One region of the Pseudoxanthomonas sp. F11 genome, then DNA from elsewhere that is predicted to be linked to it. Evidence: riboswitches for the same ligand, from Rfam matches in the RefSeq annotation. Region 1 holds a riboswitch; the other holds the start of a gene.
What was found. Region 1 has a riboswitch for cobalamin ahead of V8246_RS12065 (ribonucleoside-diphosphate reductase subunit alpha). Riboswitches for the same ligand answer to the same signal wherever they lie in the genome.
Positions count from the first base shown of each region.

Region 2: another riboswitch for cobalamin. It lies ahead of btuB (TonB-dependent vitamin B12 receptor); the one in region 1 lies ahead of V8246_RS12065 (ribonucleoside-diphosphate reductase subunit alpha).

Region 1 is NZ_JBANLZ010000003.1:328,667-336,112, forward strand. It holds gene ompR (two-component system response regulator OmpR) at 1-616, opposite strand, end outside; gene V8246_RS12045 (hypothetical protein) at 809-1,333, shown strand; partial or broken gene V8246_RS12050 (hypothetical protein) at 1,451-1,702, shown strand; gene V8246_RS12055 (sterol desaturase family protein) at 1,754-2,617, shown strand; gene V8246_RS12060 (VOC family protein) at 2,693-4,057, shown strand; cobalamin riboswitch at 4,202-4,501, shown strand; gene V8246_RS12065 (ribonucleoside-diphosphate reductase subunit alpha) at 4,775-7,111, shown strand; gene V8246_RS12070 (four helix bundle protein) at 7,155-7,446, opposite strand, start outside.
Region 2 is NZ_JBANLZ010000002.1:229,659-237,104, forward strand. It holds gene btuB (TonB-dependent vitamin B12 receptor) at 1-1,360, opposite strand, end outside; cobalamin riboswitch at 1,479-1,697, opposite strand; gene V8246_RS06840 (TfoX/Sxy family protein) at 1,900-2,268, opposite strand; gene V8246_RS06845 (GAF domain-containing protein) at 2,265-2,750, opposite strand; gene bioD (dethiobiotin synthase) at 2,870-3,538, shown strand; gene V8246_RS06855 (phasin family protein) at 3,661-4,053, opposite strand; gene queD (6-carboxytetrahydropterin synthase QueD) at 4,211-4,567, opposite strand; gene V8246_RS06865 (DEAD/DEAH box helicase) at 4,632-5,993, opposite strand; gene V8246_RS06870 (Crp/Fnr family transcriptional regulator) at 6,394-7,158, shown strand; gene cydC (thiol reductant ABC exporter subunit CydC) at 7,323-7,446, opposite strand, start outside.

The sequences.
Region 1 (7,446 bases):
CGATGGTGACGTCCATGCTGCGCTCGAAGGCCTCGTGCTCGCGGCCGCGCGCCAGACTCATCAGGCGGTCGCGGCTGAGCGGCTGGCGTGGATGCCGCAACAACACCGACAGCACCGCGAATTCGCCGCTGGTCAGCCGCAGCAGCGCGCCGTCGCGGGTGAGCTCGCGCCGACCCAGGTCGAGCGTGAAAGGCCCGAACACCACCTCACCGCCGTCGGCCTGCGGCGCACCGGGCGCGGGGCGCGTGCGCCGCAGCACCGAACGGATGCGCGCCAGCAGCTCGCGCGGATTCACCGGCTTGGGCACGTAGTCGTCGGCGCCGATCTCCAGTCCGACGATGCGGTCGATCTCGTCGCCCTTCGCCGTCAGCATGACGATGGGCGTGGCGTCGCCCTGTCCGCGCAGGCGGCGGCATATCTCCAGGCCGTTCTCGCCGGGCAGCATCAGATCCAGCACGATCAGGTCGAAGTGGCCGCGATCCAGCGACTGCCGCATCTGCGCGGCATCGCCCACGCCGCGTACCTCGAAGCCCTGCGATTGCAGGTATCGCTGCAGCAGCTCGCGCAACCGCACGTCGTCGTCCACCAGCAGCACGCGGGGCAGGGTCTCGTCCATGCGGCCACTATCGCCCGCCGCCGCGACACCCGGCAAACCCCGTTTCCGGCCGGTTTGTAAGCAGATGTTTCCGGCGCGGGCGGCAGACACATCTGCTGTCAACCGCGACACACCTGCCGCCGTTGCCCGCCCTACCTTGGCCCTGCCGCCGCTTCCCCGTGCGGCCACCCCCACCCCGATGAGGATTCCGCCATGAGCAAGACCCCGTTGCTGATCGCCACCGCTTTCGCCCTGTGCGCCACCACCCTGATCGCCGACCAGGCCGAAGCCCGCGAACGCAGCCGCGCCGTGCAGCGCACCGCCCAGGGCGGCAGCGTCGCCGTCGAGCGCAGCAATGCCCGCTTCGACAGCCAGCGCCAACGAGGCTGGCAGGCCGATGGCCAGGGCAATGCGAGCGCCGCGCGCAGCGGCAGCCTCAGCGGTGCCAACGGCGGCAATGCCGGTTACGACCGCAGCGCCTACCGCAACGCCGACGGCAGTGCCGGCCGCCAGGGCAGCGCGTACGCCAACGGACCGAACGGCGGGACCGCCAGCACCAACGGCGGCATCAGCCGCGACGCGGACGGCAACGTGACCGGCGCACGCAGCACCACCGCCACCGGCGCGAACGGCAATAGCTACACCGGCAGTACGACCGTCTCGGACGGCACGCTGGTGCATACGCGCAGCTGCACCAATGCCGCCGGTGACGCCATCGCCTGTCCGCGCGGCCACTGACCGACCGGCTGCACCCCTTTCCCGCAGGCGCGGCGGCCTGGCACCTCCCCTGCCGCAAGGACGCATTCCCGACCCGCCGCGCCTGCACCTGTTCCTTCCCTCACCCGGAGATTACCGATGTCCCGATCCATCCTGCTTCCCCTCGCCACCGCCCTGTCCGTATGCGCACTGGTGGCGCCCGCCCATGCCCAGCAGCGCACCCTGACCGACGAACAGAAGGCCACGCTGCAGGAACGCCTGAAGGCCGCCGACACCAATGGCGATGGCCTGATCGACAAAGCCGAGGCCGACGCGAAACTGCCGCGCCTCGCCAAGCGTTTCGACACCCTGGACGCCGACGGCGACGGCAAGCTGTCGCCCGATGAAATGCGTGCGGCCGGCCAGAAGATGGCCGCGCGCCGGTCGCGCTGAGGCGGCAGAATGGACGGCTTCCGCCTGTTCGCCGGCCTGTCTCTGCTGGTGCTGGTCGCCGTCGCCACCGTGGAGGCCGCCTGGCTGATGCGACGCGGCGTCCGCTACGACTGGAAGGGCTACTGGGCCTCGCTCGGTGACGCCGCCGGCCGTGCGCTGCTGGGCGTGCTGATCCAGGGCGGCGTAGTGGGCGTGCTGCTGTTCGCGATCTGGGAGCTCCGCCTGACCACGATCGCGATGGACCGTCCCTGGCACTGGCTGGCGCTCTTCGTCGGCCAGGAGTTCTGCTACTACTGGATGCACCGTGCCGATCATCGCGTGCGCTGGTTCTGGCTGAACCACTCGGTCCACCACTCGGCCACGCAGTACAACCTGTCCACCGCGTACCGGCTGGGCTGGACCGGCAAGCTCACCGGTGCGGCGGTGTTCTTCGGTCCGCTGGTGTGGCTGGGCTTCCCGGTGCCTTATGTGGTCGGCGCGCTGGCGCTGAACCTGCTGTACCAGTACTGGCTGCACACGGAATTGGTGCCGCGACTGCCGCGCCCCGTCGAGTTCGTGTTCAACACGCCGGCGCACCACCGCGTGCACCACGCCAGCAATCCGGAGTATCTGGACTGCAACTACGGCGGCGTGCTGATCGTGTTCGACCGCCTGTTCGGTACCTGTCGCGACGAACGCCCGGACGTGCCGATCCGCTACGGGCTGGTGGATCCGCTCCACAGCTACAACCCGGTGACCATCGCCTTCCACGCCTGGGTGAAGCTGGGGCGCGACCTGCGCCGCGCGCATGGCCTGCGGCAGGTGGGGATGACCCTGTTCGGCCCGCCCGGGTATGTCCCCGGCGGCGCGGACGGAGACCGCCCGGGCCGCTGAGAGTGGCCCGGGCCCTCGCGGCCGGCGACAATACGCGCCCCCCGCGGCCCCCACGCCGCCCGCCCGCCGAGCCCCATGACCGCCTTCGTTTCCCCCGACCGCATCCGCGGCCTGTTCGCCCAGGCCATGTCCGACATGTACCGCGCCGAGGTGCCGCTGTACGGCGACCTGATCACGCTGGTCGGCGACATCAACAACGCGACGCTGCAGCGCGACGCCGCCCTGGCCGAGCGCCTGCAGCGTACCGGCGAGACCGAGCGCCTGGACCTGGAGCGCCATGGCGCGATCCGCGTGGGCACGCCGGCCGAACTGGCGATGCTGGGCCGCGTATTCGCGGTGATGGGCATGCACCCGGTGGGCTACTACGACCTGACGGTGGCCGGCGTGCCGGTGCATGCGACTGCGTTCCGGCCGCTGACCGAAGAGGCGCTGGCGGCGAATCCGTTCCGCATCTTCACCTCGCTGCTGCGGCTGGAGCTGATCGCCGATGCCGCGCTGCGTGCCAAGGCCGAGGCGATCCTGGCCAAGCGCGACATCTTCACCGCCGACGCGCGCGCGCTGCTGGCGCAGGCCGAACGCGACGGCGGACTGGGCGAGACCGATGCGCAGCGCTTCGTCGCCGAAGTGCTGGAAACCTTCCGCTGGCACGGCGATGCGACCGTCACGCTGGAGACCTATCGCGCGCTGCACGGCCTGCACCGCCTGGTGGCCGACGTGGTCAGCTTCCGCGGCCCGCACATCAATCACCTCACCCCGCGCACGCTGGACATCGACGCCGCGCAGGCCGCGATGCTCGAACGCGGCCTCCAGGCCAAGGCGCTGATCGAGGGCCCGCCGCGCCGCGCCGTGCCCATCCTGCTGCGCCAGACCAGCTTCAAGGCGCTGGAAGAGGAAGTCGCCTTCCCCGACGCCACCGGCACGCTGGTGCCCGGCAGCCACAGCGCGCGCTTCGGCGAGATCGAGCAGCGCGGCCTGGCGCTGACGCCGGCCGGGCGCGAACTCTATGACCGCCTGCTCGCGCAGGTGCGCCAAGTCGGGGGTGCCGGCAATACGTCGGCCGACTATCCGCAGCGGCTGGCGGCGGCGTTCGCGGAATTCCCGGATGACGAGACCACGCTGCGCCGCGAAGGGCTGGGCTACTTCCGCTACCGCCTGTCCGACGGCGGCGCGGCGTTGTCTGCGGCCGAGCGCGCGGCGATGACGCCGGATGCGATGGTCGACGCCGGCTACGCCGTCGTGGACCCCATCGTCTATGAGGACTTCCTGCCGGTCAGCGCCGCGGGCATCTTCCAGTCCAACCTGGGCGGCGGCGAGCAGCGCGCCTACGACGCGCATGCCAACCAGGACGCATTCGAGGCCGCCCTCGGCGCGAAGATCCACGACCCGTTCGCGCTTTACCAACAGGCGCAGGACGCGTCGATCGCGGCGCTGCGCGGTTGACGGCAGGAGTGAGGCGTGAGGAAGAGCTTTCGCTCACTCCTCACTTCTCTCCGCTCACTTTTCGGGCACGACGCCGTGAAACCCGCATCGCGTCGACACCGACTGTTCCACACAACATTTGGTGTTGACGCCTCCTGCTTGCCCCACTATGTTGTGCCCGTCGGTTCCGGTGGTCGCAAGCCACGGGATTAAAACGGGAAGCCGGTGACGCGTTCGCGCCACTCCGGCACTGCCCCGCAGCGGTAATTGGGAACGAACCCGCCACCAGCACTGAGGCGCCATGCCTTGGGAAGCGGCGGGTGTAGGTGGAGCAGGAGTGAGTGTGGAGAAGTGAGTAGTGAGCAGAGCCAAGGCACCGCCTTCGCTCACGCCTCACTTCTCTTCCCTCACTCCTCGCCTCCAAGCCCATGAGTCCGAAGACCTGCCGACAGCCGCGCGATGCACACCGCGCGGTGCCGGCCGCGGAATCTCCGGGGGGAGAGGGCTGGCGAAGCAGGGGCCGCCGGTCGTCCGTGCGCGCGTCTTAGCCCCTGCGACGCCGCTTCCCCACTGTTGACCTCCATCCGGCCTTGCGCAGCCCCGCGAGGGACGGGCCGCCGCGTGCACCACGCATGGAGGATTCTCGTGACCCAGATCGACAGCGCCGTCGCCGACGCCGGCACCGCTCCGTCCCAGAAAGACGCGTTCTCGCTGACCCCCCCGCCCACCGCCACCGCGATGAGCGTCACCAAGCGCAACGGCAGCCGCGAGCCGGTGGACCTCAACAAGATCGTGCGCGCAGTGCAGCGCAACTGCGAAGGCCTGCACGCCATCGACCCGATGCGCGTGGCCACCCGCACCATCTCCGGCCTGTACGACGGCGCCAGCACGCGCGAACTGGACGAACTGTCGATCCGCACCGCCGCGCTGCTGACCGGTGAAGAACCCGAGTACAGCCGCCTGGCCGCGCGCCTGCTGGCCGCCTACATCACCAAGGAAGTCACTGGCCAGGAGATCCACGCATTCTCGCAGTCGGTCACCCGCGGCCACGAGGTCGGCCTGATCAACGACCGCCTGCTGAACTTCGTGCAGACCAACGCACGCAAGCTCAACGGCGCACTGGACGCCTCGCTCGACCTGCACTTCGACTACTTCGGCCTTCGCACGCTGTACGACCGCTACCTGCTGCGCCATCCGCACACGCGCAAGGTGATCGAGACGCCGCAGCAGTTCTTCCTGCGCATCGCCTGCGCACTGAGCGAGGACGTGCCGGAAGCGCTGGCGCTGTACCGCCGCATGGGCAATCTGGACTACCTGCCCAGCTCGCCGACGCTGTTCAACAGCGGCACCACGCACGAGCAGCTGTCCTCGTGCTTCCTGCTGGATTCGCCGCAGGACACGCTGGAATCCATCTACGCCCGGTACGGCGACATCGCCCAGCTGAGCAAGTTCAGCGGCGGCATCGGCGTGAGCTACACCCGCGTGCGTTCGCGCGGCTCGCTGATCAAGTCCACCAACGGCCACAGCAACGGCATCGTGCCGTGGCTGAAGACGCTGGATTCCTCGGTCGCGGCGGTCAACCAGGGCGGCAAGCGCAAGGGCGCGGCCTGCGTGTACCTGGAAACCTGGCACGCCGACATCGAGGACTTCCTGGAGCTGCGCGACAACACCGGCGACGAGGCGCGCCGCACGCACAACCTCAACCTGGCCAACTGGGTGCCGGACCTGTTCATGAAGCGCGTCGAAGCCGACCAGGAGTGGTCGCTGTTCGATCCGCGCGTGGTGCCGGAACTGACCGACCTGTACGGTGCCGCATTCGAGCTGGCGTACACGCAGGCCGAGCTACAGGGCAAGGCCGTCAAGACCATCCCGGCCCGCAAGCTGTACGGCCGGATGATGCGCACGCTGGCCGAGACCGGCAACGGCTGGATGACGTTCAAGGACAAGTGCAACGCGGCCAGCAACCAGACGCTGCGCGCGGGCAATGTCATCCACCTGTCCAACCTGTGCACCGAGATCCTCGAGGTCACCTCGGCCGAGGAAACGGCGGTGTGCAACCTGGGCTCGATCAACCTGGCCCGTCATTTCGACGAGGACGGTTACTTCGATTTCGACAAGCTCGCCGAAACCGTCCGCCTGGCCGTACGCCAGCTGGACCGCGTGATCGACCTGAACTTCTATCCGATCGAAACCGCCCGCCGCGGCAACCTGCGCTGGCGTCCGGTCGGCCTGGGCTGCATGGGCCTGCAGGACGTGTTCTTCAAGCTGCGCCTGCCGTTCGACAGCGCCGAGGCGCGCGCGCTGTCGGCGAAGATCGCCGAGACCATCTACTTCCATGCGCTGGAAACCTCAGTGGAACTGGCGCAGGAACGCGGCCGGCACCCGTCCTTCGCCGACACCCGCGCCGCTAACGGCGAACTGCAGTTCGATGCCTGGAACATCACGCCGGAGAACGCCGAGCGCTGGGACGCGCTGCGCACGCGCATCAAGGAGCACGGCCTGCGCAACTCGCTGCTGATCGCCATCGCGCCCACGGCGACGATCGCCTCCATCGCCGGCTGCTACGAGTGCGTGGAGCCGCAGGTGTCCAATCTGTTCAAGCGCGAGACGCTGTCGGGCGACTTCCTGCAGGTTAACCGCTACCTGGTGGACGAGCTGAAGAAGCTGGGCCTGTGGACGCCGGAAACGCGCGACGCGATCAAGCTGGCGGAAGGCTCCATCCAGGGCATCGCGCAGATTCCGGAGACGTTGCAGCAGGTCTACCGCACGGCGTGGGAACTGCCGATGCGCGCGCTGATCGACATGGCCGCCGACCGTGGCGCCTTCATCGACCAGTCGGCCTCGCTCAACCTGTTCATGGAAAGCCCGAACATCGGTGCTATGTCGTCCATGTACATGTACGCGTGGAAGCGGGGCATCAAGACCACGTATTACCTGCGCTCGCGCCCGGCGACGAAGATCGCGAAGACCACGGTCAGCAGCGCGACGGCCGCGGCGCCGAAGCGAGACTACACGCCGACCGAGGCTATCGCCTGCTCGCTGGAGAACCCGGAAGCCTGCGAGGCGTGTCAATGAGGCAGGAGTGAGTGGAGAGGAGTGAGGAGTGAGGGAATGACTCTCAGGCCTCGCTCCTCGCCTTGCGTCGAAGGGTGGTGAGCATGCGACTTGTTTCATCGGCCAGCTGGAAAAATTCAGTCAGCGACGCTGCTGACAGCCAGCCGACGCGGATGCACAAGGTCAGTTGCGTATGGAGTTCGGACAGGGAACCGTGGGCGACGGAAAGGAATTGCCGTCGTTCTCTCCTGGACTCCCGTGTCCAGCCCTCGGCGATGTTGCTGGGGACTGAGATGGCGGCACGCGTGATCTGCGAACGTATCCCGTACCGCTCGGTTACCGGCAAGCCCTCGACG
Region 2 (7,446 bases), on a different contig from region 1:
CCGCGTACTGCGCGATGCCCAGGTTGACGCTCTCGGATTCTTCCGGCTTCAGGTACGGATTGCCGAAGCCGGGGTAGTACAGGTCGTTGAAGCTCGGTGCCTTGAAGCCGGTGGCCGCGCTGGCGGTCAGCTTCAGCCCATTGCCGAAGCCGTAGCCGTAGCCGAGGCTGCCTGTGGTGTGGTTGCCGAACTGTTCGTTGTCGTCGTTGCGCACGCTGGCCTGCAGCTGATGCGCGCCGAAACGGCCCTGGTACTCGACGAAGCCGGCCAGGTTGTCGCGCCGGGTGATGGCGAACAGGGTGGTGCTTTCCACCCGATCGTCCTGCCAGTCGATGCCCGCAGTCAGCAGCTGGTTCGCGGCCACGGTGAAGTCGCCCTGCGCCGAGGCCACGTAGCGGCGCGTCTGGAAATAGCCGGACTGCACGTCGTCGTGGAAGTCGTCGGACTTGTCGTCGTTGCGACCCAGGCTCAGCAGCAGGTTGATCTTGTCGCTGGGCGTATAACGCAACTTGGTGCCCAGCACCTGCTGCACGGTCTCGGAGCGGTTGGTGTAGCTGCCATCGAACTCGCTCTTGCCCTCGGCGCGCAGCGCGTTGGCTTCCAGTGCCAGCGTATCGGTGAAGGAATAGCCGCCGCGCAGGGTGGCCGAGGTGTTGCGGTAGCCGTCGCGGTCGGGCTCGTCGGTGAAACAGCCGGCGCCGTCGAACGGGTTCGCGGGATCGCCGCCGGTGCCGCGACAGGCGTTGAATCCGTCGGTGCGCGTGTACGCCACATCGGCGCCGAACCAGCCGCGCCCGATGCCGCCGCCGATGCCGGCACTGGCTTCGCGGGTACTGTCGCTGCCCACGCCGATGCGGACGTTCGGACGCACCTTGCCGGTGTTGCGGCGGGTGAACACCTGGATCACGCCGCCGATGGCCTCGGAGCCCCACAGACTCGAGCGCGGGCCGCGTACGATCTCGACGCGGTCGATCTGGTCGATCGGCAGGTCCTGCAAGGCGGGCAGCCCGGCGGTCGCCGAGCCCATGCGCACGCCGTCCACCAGCACCAGCACGTGATCGGATTCGGCGCCGCGCAGGTTGAGCGTGGTGATCTTGCCGGCGCCGCCCTGGTTGGCGATCGAGATGCCGGCGCGGCCCTGCAGCAGTTCGCCCAGCGAACGCGCCTGACTGCGCTGGATCGCGTCGCGGCCGATCACCTGCGCGGGCACCAGGCTGTCTTCGACGGCGACTTCGGTACGCGTGCCGGAGACGACGATTTCATCGAGGTCGGTGGCGTCCTGCGCCTGCGCCGCGAACGGCAGCGCCATCGCGACCGCGAAGGCCAGCAGGGAAGGGGAGGAAAAGGTACGGCTCTGCATCGGAACTGCTCCATCGCGCGCCCCGCGCGCATTGTTCGGCGTGGAGTCGCGATGGAAAGGCATGCGGAGCGGACAGCGCAGGCGAAGCGGCGCGGCACGCCGCGACGCCCTCCGCATCGCAACCAGTGGACTTCCAGGCCGGTCTCCGGGCTTGCGAACGAGTGCAGGGCACTCCGCCGGGGCGCCTTCCCATGCGTCGTGGACGCACAGTGGCCGATGCCGCGGCTTTCTTCGCCTACCGTTGCGGGGGCAGCGCCGGCATGCCGCCTGCGCGGGTCACCGGCTTCCCGTTTCAACCCGGCACGAGGCACGGGTCACCTGAAAGCGCGCGCAGTATACGGGAAGCGCGTGCCCATCGTGCTCAAGGGGCATTTCCTGGCAGGAAATCCATTGTAGGAGCGGGCCATGCCCGCGATGCTTTTGCCCGGAATGTCCCGTTGCAGAAGCAGGCCGGCTCGCGATGTTTCTCCGCCGGGTGCTGCGCGAAAGGCATCGCGCCCATGGGGCGCTGCTACAAAGGTTCGCGATGCTTGCCGGCGTCAGTCGTCGCCGCGCGAGTCGAACAGGTTCAGCGAAGGACCCGTGTCTTCTTCCTGCTCGGTATGGGTGGTGGTCACCGGCCCTGCGGCGGGACGGCCCCGCGGGGGCGGCAGTAGCGCGGCGGCGGCATCGTAGGCCACCAGCAGTTCGCCACGACGGGCCTCCGGCAACTGCTGCCAGTGGCAGTCCAGCAGGGCGCCTTCCAGCGCATAGAGCAGATTGAGGCTGGGGCGGAACCCGGCGCGCTTGACCCGGATGAAGGCCTCCACCGCGCCTACCGACTCCAGATCCTCCTGCGTGCGCAGGCCGACCTGGCGGAGCCAGGCGGCGGATTTGGGGCCGATGTTGCGCAGCTTGGTGCCTGTCATGTCAACGAATCCAGAAAAATGGCGGCGATGCGTTCCATGCCCGCCTGGTCGTCCGCATCGAAGCGCGCCAGGCGGGGGCTGTCCAGGTCGAGCACACCGACGAGTTCGCCCCCTTTCACCAGCGGGACCACCAGTTCCGAGCGCGAGGCGGAATCGCAGGCGATGTGGCCCGGGAAGGCGTCCACGTCGTCCACGCGCTGGGTTTGGCGGGTGCGTGCGGCGGCTCCGCAGACCCCCTTGTCCAACGGGATCCGCACGCAGGCTGGTAAGCCTTGGAACGGACCGACCACCAATTCCCGGCCATCGAAGAAGTAGAAGCCCACCCAGTTGAAGTCGGGCAGGGCGTGGTAGATCAGCGCGGCGAGGTTGGCGGCGTTGGCGATCCGGTCCGGTTCACCGGCCAACAGGGCGCGGGCCTGGTCGGCGAGCTGCGCGTATTGTTCCGGCTTGCTGCCGGTGAGCGTCTGGGAGGCGAATGACATGGGCCCGATTCTACCCCGCGGGTCCGGTGGCGGCCGGATTATCATCGTCGCCATGAACCGGCATGCCCAACAACGATGATGGCCTTACCGAGTGGCGCTCTTGCGCCTGCAGGACCGTGATGGACCGCGTGTTCATCACCGGCACCGATACCGGCGTGGGCAAGACCGTCGCGAGCGCGGCGCTGCTGCATGCGTTCCGCGCACGCGGCCTGCGTGCGGTGGGCATGAAGCCCGTCGCCAGCGGCTGCGAACCGACGCCTGAGGGCTGGCGCAACGAGGATGCGTTGGCCCTGCAGGCGGCCAGCGATCCGCGGCCGCCCTACGATGACGTCAACCCTTACGCGCTGCCCGCACCGCTGGCGCCGGAGATCGCCGCGCGCGATGCCGGCGTGGACGTGCAACTGGGCGTGCTGGTGTCCGCGTTCGAGCGCCTGCATCCGCTGGCCGACATGGTGCTGGTGGAAGGCGTCGGCGGCTGGGCCGCCCCGCTGACCGCCACCCTCGACCAGCGCCACCTCGTGCAGGAACTGCGTCTGCCGGTGGTGCTGGTGGTGGGCATGCGCCTGGGCTGCATCAACCATGCGCGGCTCAGCGCGCGCGCCATCCAGGACGACGGCGCGCGGCTGGTGGGCTGGATCGCCAACGAAGTCGACCCGGACATGGCGCGCCGCGACGAGAACTTCGCCCTGCTGTCGGCGCGCATGCCGGTGCCGTGCTGGGGACGGTTGCCGCATGCGCCGGGCATCGACGCCGGACAACTCAGCCGGCACATCGCGATTCCCTTGTAGCAGGGCCTGAAGCCTTCCTGCAGGAAAACTGCGCGCAATAAAAAACCCGGCAGCGTGGGGGCTGCCGGGTCGGGTTTGCGCGGAGGGAGGGGAGGGCCGCGCAATGACCGGTTGAAGCGGTCTTACTTGGCCTTCGCGGCCTTGGTCGCCTTGGCCACCGAGGCCTGGACGCTGTCGGTCGCGCTCTCGAACTGGCTCTTCACCAGCTGGCCGAAGGCTTCGCCGGTCTTCAGGCTCAGGCCGAACACTTCCTGGCTGGCGGCGACCACGCGCTCGGCGTTGTCCTTGGCCACCTGCAGGCCCTTCGGCCACAGGTTCTTGTAACCGTCCAGGTCGCGGGTCTCGGCCAGCTCGCCGAAGAAGGCGGTGGTGGCGTCGATGTTCTTCTCGAACGTCTTCAGCTGCACGCCGAACACGGTCTCGGCGCTTTCCAGGGCCAGGCGGTTGGCGCGCGAGGCGGCCGCAGCGAACTGGTGCGTGAACTGGCTGAAGCTTTCGTTGAATTGCGCGTTCATGGCGTGCTCCTGAAAGGGGAATCCCGTTTGTTGCGTCGCAGCATAGGCTTGCCGATGTTGCAATGCAATAACCGCCGTATGGAAATCCGACGAACGGTCAGGAGCCGTTACAAATCAAACGCTTGTAAGAGGTGGTATGAAACCGGTTCCATACCTCTCAGGGCCCGGTGTAGCGGCAGCCGGAGGTGCAGGTTTCGTGCACCACGATGGCGCTCAGCAACGGCAGCAGCGGCTTGGTCTGGTCCCAGATCCACTTCGCCAGCTGCTCGCTGGTCGGGTTTTCCAGGCCGGGGATGTCGTTGAGGTAGTGGTGGTCCAGCCGCTCGTAGATGGGCTTGAAGGCCGCTTTCACGTCGGCGAAGTCCATCACCCAGCCGGCCTGCGGATCGACCGGGCCGGACAGATGCAGTTCGATGCGGAACGAATGCCCATGCAGGCGCGCGCACTTGTGGCCTTCCGGCACGTGCGGGAGGCGGTGGGCGGCTTCGACGGTGAAGACCTTGAAGATGTCCATGCGGTGGTTCCTGGAGCGGGGAGGCGCGCGGCACCCGCAGAGGTGCCGCGCGCGCGGTTAAAGCTTAGCGGGCGGGGCGCGCCTGGCCCTGGCGGGCGCCGCCGGAACGGCCGCCGTCACGGCGCTGGCCGCCGTGCTTCTTCGGCCCGGCGTGCGCATGCCGCGGCGCGTCGCCGTGCGGGCGGCGCGCGTGCTTCTGCGGGCCGTTGCGACGCGGGGTGCGCTCGCCGCCCGGCAGCTCGGCCTTGCCCGGCGCGCTGTTGCCCCAGCGGATCGGCGTCTGCGGCTCGAAGCCCGGCACGTCGCGCAGGTCCATGTCGCGGTTGAGCAGGCGGACGATGGCGCGCAGGTACTTGGCTTCGTCCTGCGCCACCAGCGAGATCGCCTGCCCGGTCGAGCCGTTGCGGCCGGTGCGGCCGATGCGGTGCACGTAGTCCTCGGCCACCATCGGCAGGTCGAAGTTGATCACCTGCGGCAGCTGGTCGATGTCGATGCCACGCGCGGCGATGTCGGTGGCGACCAGCACGTTGATGCGGCCGGCCTTGAAGTCGCTGAGCGCGCGCTGGCGGGCGCCCTGCGACTTGTTGCCATGGATCGCCGCGGTCTTGATGCCGCTCTTCTCCAGGAACGTCGCCAGCTTGTCGCTGCCGTGCTTGGTACGGGCGAACACCAGCGTCTGCAGGCGGCTGTCCTGCGCCAGCAGGTGCAGCAGCAGGTCGCGCTTGCGGCTGCCGTCCACCGGGTGCACGCGGTGGGTGATGGTCTCGGCCACGGTGTTGCGCGGGGTCACCTGGATCTGCTTGGGCTCGCGCATGAACTCCAGGGCCAGCTCGCGGATCGGGTCGGCGAAAGTCGCCGAGAACAGCATGGTCTGGCGGTTCTGCTTGGGCAGTTTGGCCAGGATGCGCTTGATCGACGGCAGGAAGCCCATGTCGAGCATGCGGTCGGCTTCGTCCAGCACCAGGATCTCGATGCCCGACAGGTCCACGCTGCGGCGCTCAAGGTGGTCGATCAGGCGGCCCGGGCAGGCGATCACCAGGTCCACGCCACGGCGCAGCGCGTCCAGCTGGTTGCCCATGCCGACGCCGCCGTAGATGGTGGTGCTGGGGATGCGCAGGTACTTGCCGTAGCCCCGCAGGCTGTCGTGTACCTGCACGGCCAGTTCGCGGGTCGGCGTCAGCACCAGGGCGCGCGGCCTGCGCGGGGCGCCGCGCTGGACTTCCTGCGGGGTGGTGGCCAGGTACTGGATCAGCGGCAGGCCGAAGGCGGCGGTCTTGCCGGTGCCGGTCTGTGCGCCGGCCAGCAGGTCGTGGCCCTCCAGGGCCAGCGGAATGGCCTGCTCCTGGATGGGGGTGGGCTGGGTGTAGCCCTGTTCGTCCAGCGCGCGCAGCAGGGCGGGCGCAAGGCCAAGGGTTTCAAACGTCATGGGTAAGGCTCCAATGGCGGCCGACCGGACGCGTGCGCCGTCGCCACACGCGGGTGTGGCGGCGCATGCACGCAGAATGCGGGACTGGCCGTGACTCGAAGCGTTCCCTGAAACCGCGCTGCGAGAAGGGGTGCGGCAGCGCCAAAACGGCGCGACCGAGCTTGCGCAACGAAAGAAGTCGGAGCGGGGCGGGCGCGGGAAACCAGAGCGGATTCCCGGCGCCGGCGGACCATCGGGGAAACGAACGGCCGCAGGCAAGCGGCGCGCACTGTAACCGAATCCGGACCTGAATGGGGGAACGGCGCCTGAAAGCCCCCGGTCCGCGACCGATTGTCGCAGCCGGTAAATCCGTGACTTGGGGGCGTATCATGACCGCCGAAGACCCACGTAGCCGACCGCCATGAGCCTTCGCATCCTCCGCCTTAACGACACCCCGGTGCCCGCCGCGCCCGGCGATGGCGTGGTGTGCCAGGTCGCGCGCGGCTGCAGTGGCTGCCTGGTCCGGCACCTGGCCGTGTGCGCCGCCCTGCCGGTGGAGAAGGCGCATGCGATGGAAGCGCTGGCCGATGATGTCCGCCTGGTGGCCGGGGAGCCGCTGGTGCGCGAAGGCGAAGCCCGGCGCGGCGTGTTCACCGTCACCAAGGGCGCCCTGCGCCGCATCCGCCTGTTGCCCGACGGGCGCCGGCTGGTGGCCGGCTTCCTGATGCCGGGCGACTTCATCGGTTTCTCGGGCACCTCGCACTACAAGCACACCATCGAAGCCATCACCGACAGCACCCTGTGCGAGTTCTCGATGGCCGACATGCGCGGCCTGTGCCACGACCACCCGCAACTGGAGCGCGAACTGCTGGAACGCGCCTGCGTGGAACTGGACGCCACCCGCGGCAACCTGATGGCGCTGGCCCGCCTGAATCCGATGGAACGGCTGGCCGGCTTCCTCGTGGACATGGCGCAGCGCCGCCGCCGCCAGGGCCAGGACGACACCGAAGTCATCCTGCCGATGACGCGCACCGACATCGCCGACTACCTGGGCCTGACTGTGGAGACCGTCAGCCGCAGCTTCACCCGCCTGCGCCAGGAAGGCAGCATCGCCACCGACGACCCGCACCACGTGCGTCTGCTCAACCGCAAGCGCCTGGACGCCCTGGCCGAAGCGCGGGCCTGAGGGCCCGCTTTCTGTAGGAGCGACGTGAGTCGCGACCGCAGGCCTGGACAGCACGGATGGGTGATCGGAAAGCGTCGCCTCCGTTGAGTTTTTTCACCAGATGGCGCGCGAGCGCTTATTTGCTACGGTCGCGACTTGCGTCGCTCCTACAACGAGCGGGACGCTCATTCTTTGATCAGCTTCCCGTCCCGCAGCCGGTAGCGCGTATCCACCACCCCATCCGGCAGCGCCGCATGGCTGATGATCAGCACGCTGCGCCCTGGGGTTGCCGCCACGATGTCGCGCATC